One region of the Neobacillus canaveralius genome, then DNA from elsewhere that is predicted to be linked to it. Evidence: predicted binding sites of a transcription regulator. Region 1 holds the regulator's gene; the other holds the start of a gene.

Region 1 (3,806 bases):
TTAAAGCGGTACGCGAGCTGGGTTCAGAACGTCGTGAGACAGTTCGGTCCCTATCCGTCGTGGGCGCAGGAAATTTGAGAGGAGCTGTCCTTAGTACGAGAGGACCGGGATGGACGCACCGCTGGTGTACCAGTTGTCTTGCCAAAGGCATCGCTGGGTAGCTATGTGCGGACGGGATAAGTGCTGAAAGCATCTAAGCATGAAGCCCCCCTCAAGATGAGATTTCCCATAGCGTCAAGCTAGTAAGAACCCTGAAAGATGATCAGGTTGATAGGTCAGAGGTGGAAGCGTGGTAACATGTGGAGCTGACTGATACTAATCGTTCGAGGACTTAACCAATTTTTAAAAGCGAACTCGTTTTACAAACTTCTTCTGATTATCTAGTTTTGAGGGAATGATACCTCAATAAAATAGTCTGGTAATTAAGGCGAGAAGGTCACACCCGTTCCCATACCGAACACGGAAGTTAAGCTTCTCAGCGCCGATGGTAGTTGGGACTTTGTCCCTGTGAGAGTAGGACGTTGCCAGGCACAAAAAGCACAACCTGATTAGGGTTGTGTTTTTTTGTATTGTTCGAAAATTACAGGATAGTAGAATAAATTTTGAATCCCTTGAGCTTTTACCCGATAGAAGGAACTAAAATCTCTTTTTGTTGCCTTTAAACTAAATTTTTAAAGGAAGGAGGGAACCAAACCCTCCTATTGACTACCTCAAACTTGATTTTCCTAGGATAAAGGGAATCAAAACCTCACAAAGCTTATCTACCATTACTAACTACCTAAAAACAAATTTATAAACCAATACAGGTTTCACACCTGCGAAATATGGAGAAAATCATTAGTAGCATGTTGTTTGCAACTACATAAAATTTTCAGTATAATTAATGTCAAATATAGTCAAAGTCAGAAGAAGGAGGTGGGAAGATGAGAAACATCTCCGATATTATTGAAAAGTATTTAAAACAAGTATTAGAAATGAGTGAAAAGGAACACGTTGAAATCAAGAGAAGCGAGATAGCAGATAAATTTCAATGTGTACCATCACAAATAAATTATGTCATTAATACGCGCTTTACCATTGAACGAGGGTATATCGTAGAGAGTAAACGCGGGGGAGGCGGGTATATCCGAATCATGAAGGTTCAGTCCCATGATTTAGCCGACTTAATTGACCATTTGTTGTCGCTCATTGAAAATCGTATCGCACAAGCTACGGCAGAAGATGTTATTTACAGACTGGTCCATGAGGAGATAATTACAAAACGAGAGGCAAAAATAATGTTAAGTGTAATTGACCGTTCAGTCCTTTATATTGATCTTCCATTCCGAGACGAATTACGTGCAAGAATGTTGAAAGCGATGTTAACATCATTGAAATATAAATAATCTATACCAGCTAGAGAGGTGAAATAAAAATGATTTGCCAGGAATGTAATCAAAGGCCTGCTGCACTCCATTTTACAAAAATCATCAACGGTGAAAAAACCGAGGTAAACCTTTGTGAAAAATGTGCCCAAGAGAAGGGCGAGATGTTTATGATTAATGGAGGATCAGGCTTTACTTTTAATAACCTATTAGCGGGTCTATTAAATATTGATCCTACTGTTCAAAAACAAAATCAAAATACGTTTCATCAAGAAGAAGTACTTCAATGTAATAAATGTTCAATGACATTTCCGCAATTTATTAAAGTCGGACGTTTCGGATGTGCCGATTGCTATGAAACTTTTAAAGAGCAGCTTCCACCCGTCTTAAGGAGACTTCACAGCGGAAATTGGTCCCATAGCGGAAAAATACCAAAGCGAATTGGCGGAGGAATTCACCTCAAAAAGCAGGTTGAAAATCTTAAAAGTGAACTAAAAGAGTTAATTCAACAAGAGGAATTTGAAAAAGCTGCTATGATTCGAGATGAAATCCGTACAATCGAGAAAGAATTACCTGGCAGAAGTAAGGGAGGGGAATAACGTGTCGCTTGAACGTTTTATCAATCAAGCAGTCAGCTCGTGGATGAGCGAGGAGGGACCTGATTCAGATATAGTCCTTAGTTCCCGAATCCGTTTAGCCCGAAACTTTGAGAACTATAAATTTCCAACATTATTTTCGCATGAAGAAGCACAATCGATTATTTTGAAAATGGAAGAAATCCTGAGTGAATCTAACTTTACAAAGTTTGGGCAAATGGAGCTTCTGAAGATCGATGACATACAGCCTCTCCAAAAAAGGGTTTTGGTAGAAAAGCATTTGATTAGTCCTAATTTAGCAGAAGACTCACCTTATGGAGCGGTTCTATTAACCGAAAATGAAGAAGTTAGTATTATGATTAATGAAGAGGATCACATTCGCATTCAGTGTTTATTTCCTGGGCTGCAACTAACGGAGGCATTGGAGGCTGCGAATGAAGTAGATGATTGGCTGGAAAGCCACATTCACTTTGGGTTCGATGAGAAGCATGGATATCTAACAAGCTGCCCTACAAACGTAGGAACCGGACTTCGTGCTTCAGTCATGATGCACTTACCAGGATTGATGTTAACACAGCAAATCAATCGTATTATTCCGGCAATAAATCAACTGGGTTTAGTTGTAAGAGGGATCTACGGTGAGGGGAGTGAAGCGCTTGGAAATATATTTCAAATCTCCAATCAAATAACTTTGGGTAAATCCGAAGAAGACATTTGCCGTGACCTGAAAGGTGTAGTGAGTCAGTTAATTTCACAAGAAAGGTCCGCTCGTGAAGCATTACGCAAAACTTCAAACATACAATTAGAAGACAGAGTGTTTCGTTCTTATGGTGTATTATCCAACTGTAGGATTATTGAAACAAAAGAGGCTGCAAAATGCCTATCTGATGTTCGACTAGGAATTGATATGGGATACATTGATCATTTGCCTAAGAATATATTAAATGAATTGATGATTTTAACACAGCCTGGATTCTTGCAGCAGTACGCAGGCGGGCATTTAAGAGCAAATGAAAGAGATATAAGACGAGCAGCATTAATTCGAGAACGAATAAAAATGGAGTCAGATAAAAGGTGAGGAGGAATGGAATATGATGTTTGGCCGTTTTACTGAGAGAGCTCAAAAGGTTTTAGCTTTAGCACAAGAGGAAGCAATTAGACTTGGACACAACAATATTGGAACTGAGCATATTTTATTAGGTTTAGTCCGTGAGGGAGAAGGCATCGCCGCAAAAGCACTTTATGGACTTGGATTAGGTTCTGAAAAAATTCAAAAGGAAGTGGAATCGTTAATCGGGAAAGGTCAGGAAGCATCCCAAACGATTCACTATACACCAAGGGCTAAAAAGGTAATCGAATTATCAATGGATGAAGCTCGAAAATTAGGACATTCCTATGTTGGAACAGAGCATATTCTACTTGGTTTAATCCGTGAAGGTGAAGGTGTTGCTGCAAGAGTCCTTAATAATCTGGGAGTAAGCCTAAATAAAGCGCGTCAACAAGTACTGCAATTACTAGGCAGTAATGAATCGGGCGGTCATCAGGGAGGGGCATCAGTAAGTGCTAATACTCCAACCCTTGACAGCCTTGCTAGGGATTTAACAGCAATTGCTAGAGAAGGAAGTTTGGACCCTGTTATCGGAAGAAGCAAGGAGATTCAACGGGTAATTGAAGTATTAAGCCGCCGTACAAAAAATAACCCTGTGTTAATCGGCGAACCAGGCGTAGGTAAAACCGCTATCGCTGAAGGCCTTGCACAGCAAATTGTAAATAATGAAGTACCGGAAATTCTTCGTGATAAGCGGGTTATGACGCTGGATATGGGAACCGTAGTAGCTGGAACCAA
Region 2 (3,806 bases), on a different contig from region 1:
CTAGAACCTTATCCCTCGTTGTATCAGAGATTTCAATTTCATTTTCATTTCGTTCCAATAAGAAATGAGAACCAATATTGGAGGTCATAATAATGACTGTATTTTTAAAATCCACTATTCGTCCTTGTGAATCTGTAATTCTGCCGTCATCAAGTGCCTGCAGGAGGATATTAAAAACCTCTGGATGGGCTTTTTCAATTTCATCCATCAGGATAACGGAATACGGTCTTCTTCTAACTGCTTCTGTTAGCTGCCCGCCTTCTTCATAGCCTACATAGCCTGGCGGTGCACCAATTAACCTTGAAACGGCATGTTTCTCCATATATTCCGACATATCGATTCGAATCATTTGCTCTTCACTATCAAACAATGCCTCAGCAAGTGCTTTAGCCAGTTCTGTCTTTCCTACACCTGTTGGTCCTAAAAATAGGAATGACCCTATCGGTCTGTTTGGATCCTTGATCCCGGCACGTGCCCTTAATACCGCATCAGCAACTAATTGTACTGCTTCATTTTGCCCGATTACTCGTTCATGCAATAGTGCTTCTAATCTCAGAAGTTTCTCTCTTTCACCTTCAACCAGCTTAGAAAGTGGAATACCTGTCCACCTTGAGACAATATTTGATATCTCTTCTCCTGTAACTTCCTCTCGAAGTAACCGTTCATTTTTCGCTGTTTGTGATTCAAGCTCTTTTAATTCTTTTTCGGCCAATGGAATCTGACCATGGCGAAGCTCTGCGGCTCGGTTTAAATCATATTTATCTTCTGCCTGCTGTAATTCTCTTCGAAGTTTCTCAAGTTGTTCCCTTTTCTCCTGCAATTTTTGGATTCCTTGTTTTTCATGAAGCCACTGAGCTTTCATACTGTTTGCTTGGTCTTTTAATTCAGCGAGCTCCTTTAAAAGAGATTCAAGCCTTTTTTTACTCGCCTCATCCTGTTCCTTTCTCAATGCAGCTTCTTCAATTTCCAACTGCATTACTCTGCGGGTTACTTCATCAAGTTCTGTTGGCATTGAATCAATTTCAGTTCGAATAAGGGCACATGCTTCATCCACTAAATCGATTGCCTTGTCTGGCAGGAAGCGATCAGTGATATACCGGTCAGATAATGTTGCTGCAGCCACAAGAGCATGATCATGGATTTTTACCCCATGGTGAACCTCAAATCTCTCCTTTAAACCACGCAATATGGAAATTGTGTCCTCAACATTAGGCTCTTGAACAAGTACCTGCTGAAATCTTCGTTCAAGTGCAGGATCCTTTTCAATATATTTACGATGTTCATCGAGGGTTGTAGCGCCAATACAGTGCAGCTCTCCACGAGCGAGCATCGGTTTTAACATATTCCCAGCATCCATAGCCCCATCGGTTTTTCCTGCCCCAACAATCGTGTGAAGTTCATCAATAAATAACAGAATCCGCCCTTCACTTTTTTTCACTTCATTCAATACCGCTTTTAATCTTTCTTCAAATTCACCTCTGAACTTCGCCCCTGCAATCAATGCACTCATATCTAACGAAAAAATCGTTTTATCTTTTAACCCCTCTGGAACATCCTTCCTAACAATCCGCTGGGCCAGCCCCTCCACAATTGCCGTTTTCCCTACTCCCGGTTCACCAATTAATACTGGATTATTTTTAGTCTTTCTAGAAAGAATTCTTATGACATGACGGATTTCCGCATCCCTTCCGATAACCGGATCTAGTTTACCTGCTTTCACTTCGGCTACAAGGTCTCTTCCATATTTATTAAGCGCATCGTAAACAGCTTCTGGATTTTGTGATGTCACTCTTTGGTTCCCCCTTATTTCCTTTATTGCTGCTAAGATATACTCCGGAGTTTTTCCATTTGAACTTACTATTTTCTGCATTTCCGATTCTTTTGCATAGCAAGCAGCTAATAATATATGTTCAATTGAAATAAAGTCATCAGTAAACTTGGCGGCAAAATCATCGGCACTAACAAATAGTCGTTGAAGCTTGGATGTAATGTATAACTTCCCTTTCTCAGCACCACTTCCTGTCACTTGTGGTTTTTTATCAAGGACAGTTTGCAATGCTCTTTCCACGCTTTCTGTTCGGATTTCTGCCTTCTCTAAGATTGCTTTTAATAAACTGTTCTCTTGACGAAGTAGTATTAAGAATAAATGGGGTTCATCTACCTCTTGATGAAAGCTTTTTATTGCTAAAGACTGAGCATCTAAAATACCCTTTTGCAGCCGCTCTGTCATTTGATTTAAATCCATCTCTTTCACCCCTTTGACCATATTTGACCTATTTGATTATATTATATACGAATATGTAATGAAATATAAAATAAAAGCCATCCTAGGGGATGACTTTTTCGATGATTTAAGGTTTACGCTGGTAAGTCCAAACACGTTCGTCATTTGAGGTTTCAGGAAACCTGTCTCCGGCTTTTAGCTTTATCTTTTTTGGATTATTAACATTTGACTCTGTATCACCGATTTCTATATATACACCATTATTTGGTGCTCTTTGTCCAGATTTAAACTGATGACTTTGGCCCATTTTCTGTCCCTCCTTTTCCTTTACAATTTTATTATTTCCATTTAATCTTGAGACATTAAAGGAATTATTATGAAATAAAACAACCTTTCAATGATGAGAATATATTTTGACGATTGTATGAACTTATGCCACAATTATTGATATATAAGCGTTGTTAACAATATAATTATAGTATTATCTAGTAAATGAAACCTTGACTGTCATTTATTTAGGAAAGCAAATTAGCGATTTATTTCGCCCCTTTAAGGTGGTTATTCTTATGCAGTCAATAAAGGAAATACAAGTAAAATTAACACAACTGTTTGATACGGTTCACCATATGAAGAAGATTGAAAAAGGCTCTTTTCTGTTTCAGGAAGGTTCTTCTGCAAATGAATTATATATTGTCCAAAGTGGAATCATTCAAATTAGCAAAATTATTCCAGACGGTCGGGAACTAACCCTAAGAATGTGCTCAAAAGGAGACTTTATTGGGGAACTTGATCTATTTGCTCCTGCACCTAGATATTTATTAAGTGCCCGCGTTGCTGAAAGCGGCGAAGTAGCAGTTATTATGAAGGATGTGCTAGAGGAGAAGCTTGCAAAGAACCATGAACTGTCACTTGAATTCATGAAATGGATGAGCCAGCAGTATCGAAAAACCCAAACCAGATTTCGAGACTTGGTTCTTCATGGTAAAAAAGGTGCATTATATTCTACCCTCATTCGAATTACTAATAGCTACGGTATAAAAACAAACCAAGGCATTCTCATTGAATTACCGTTAACAAATCAAGAACTAGCTAATTTCTGCGGTACATCACGTGAGGTAGTTAACCGACTGTTAAGTGATTTAAGAAAAGCAGGAATAATCTCCATTGATAAAGGCTCTATTACGATTCATGACCTAGATTATCTAAAAAATGAGATTGATTGTGAGGACTGTTCTCCAGAAATCTGCAAAATAGACTAAAAAAATCGGTCACTTTTGACCGATTTTTTTAATACCTCTAACCTATATTAACAAACATATAATCCCCAATTTGTATTTTAGCGCATATATGTATCTTCGACTGTGATAAAAGTAACGTTTTTGACAAATTTATTAACTTTTTTCATCAATATTATGAACAAGTTTTATCAAATCTTTTGATATCTTCATCAGGGACTTTTCTTCCGTTATATGAAACACTGGGACCGCCAACTTTTCCCTAAGCGCATTTGTCAAATCTTTATGCCAAACGATGACGTTCTTAATGTTAGATACATCTGAAATGAGGGAAAGATCGTTTTCAT

Evidence for each region. Region 1 encodes CtsR, which represses protease genes until heat stress. Its sites were predicted from a motif close to ATGGTCAATAAAGGTCAAACA; they were not measured.
Region 2: clpB (ATP-dependent chaperone ClpB) is a predicted target of CtsR. The motif match lies at 2,256-2,276, and genes of this name have one in related genera.

Annotation. Positions count from the first base shown of each region.
Region 1 is NZ_JBDFLL010000002.1:253,675-257,480, reverse strand. It holds rRNA gene ABC255_RS29615 (23S ribosomal RNA) at 1-339, shown strand, start outside; rRNA gene rrf (5S ribosomal RNA) at 415-530, shown strand; gene ABC255_RS29605 (CtsR family transcriptional regulator) at 924-1,385, shown strand; gene mcsA (protein-arginine kinase activator protein McsA) at 1,415-1,963, shown strand; gene mcsB (protein-arginine kinase McsB) at 1,965-3,038, shown strand; gene clpC (ATP-dependent protease ATP-binding subunit ClpC) at 3,052-3,806, shown strand, end outside.
Region 2 is NZ_JBDFLL010000001.1:4,802,073-4,805,878, forward strand. It holds gene clpB (ATP-dependent chaperone ClpB) at 1-2,245, opposite strand, end outside; gene ABC255_RS23525 (YjzC family protein) at 2,352-2,531, opposite strand; gene ABC255_RS23530 (Crp/Fnr family transcriptional regulator) at 2,791-3,483, shown strand; gene mobB (molybdopterin-guanine dinucleotide biosynthesis protein B) at 3,616-3,806, opposite strand, start outside.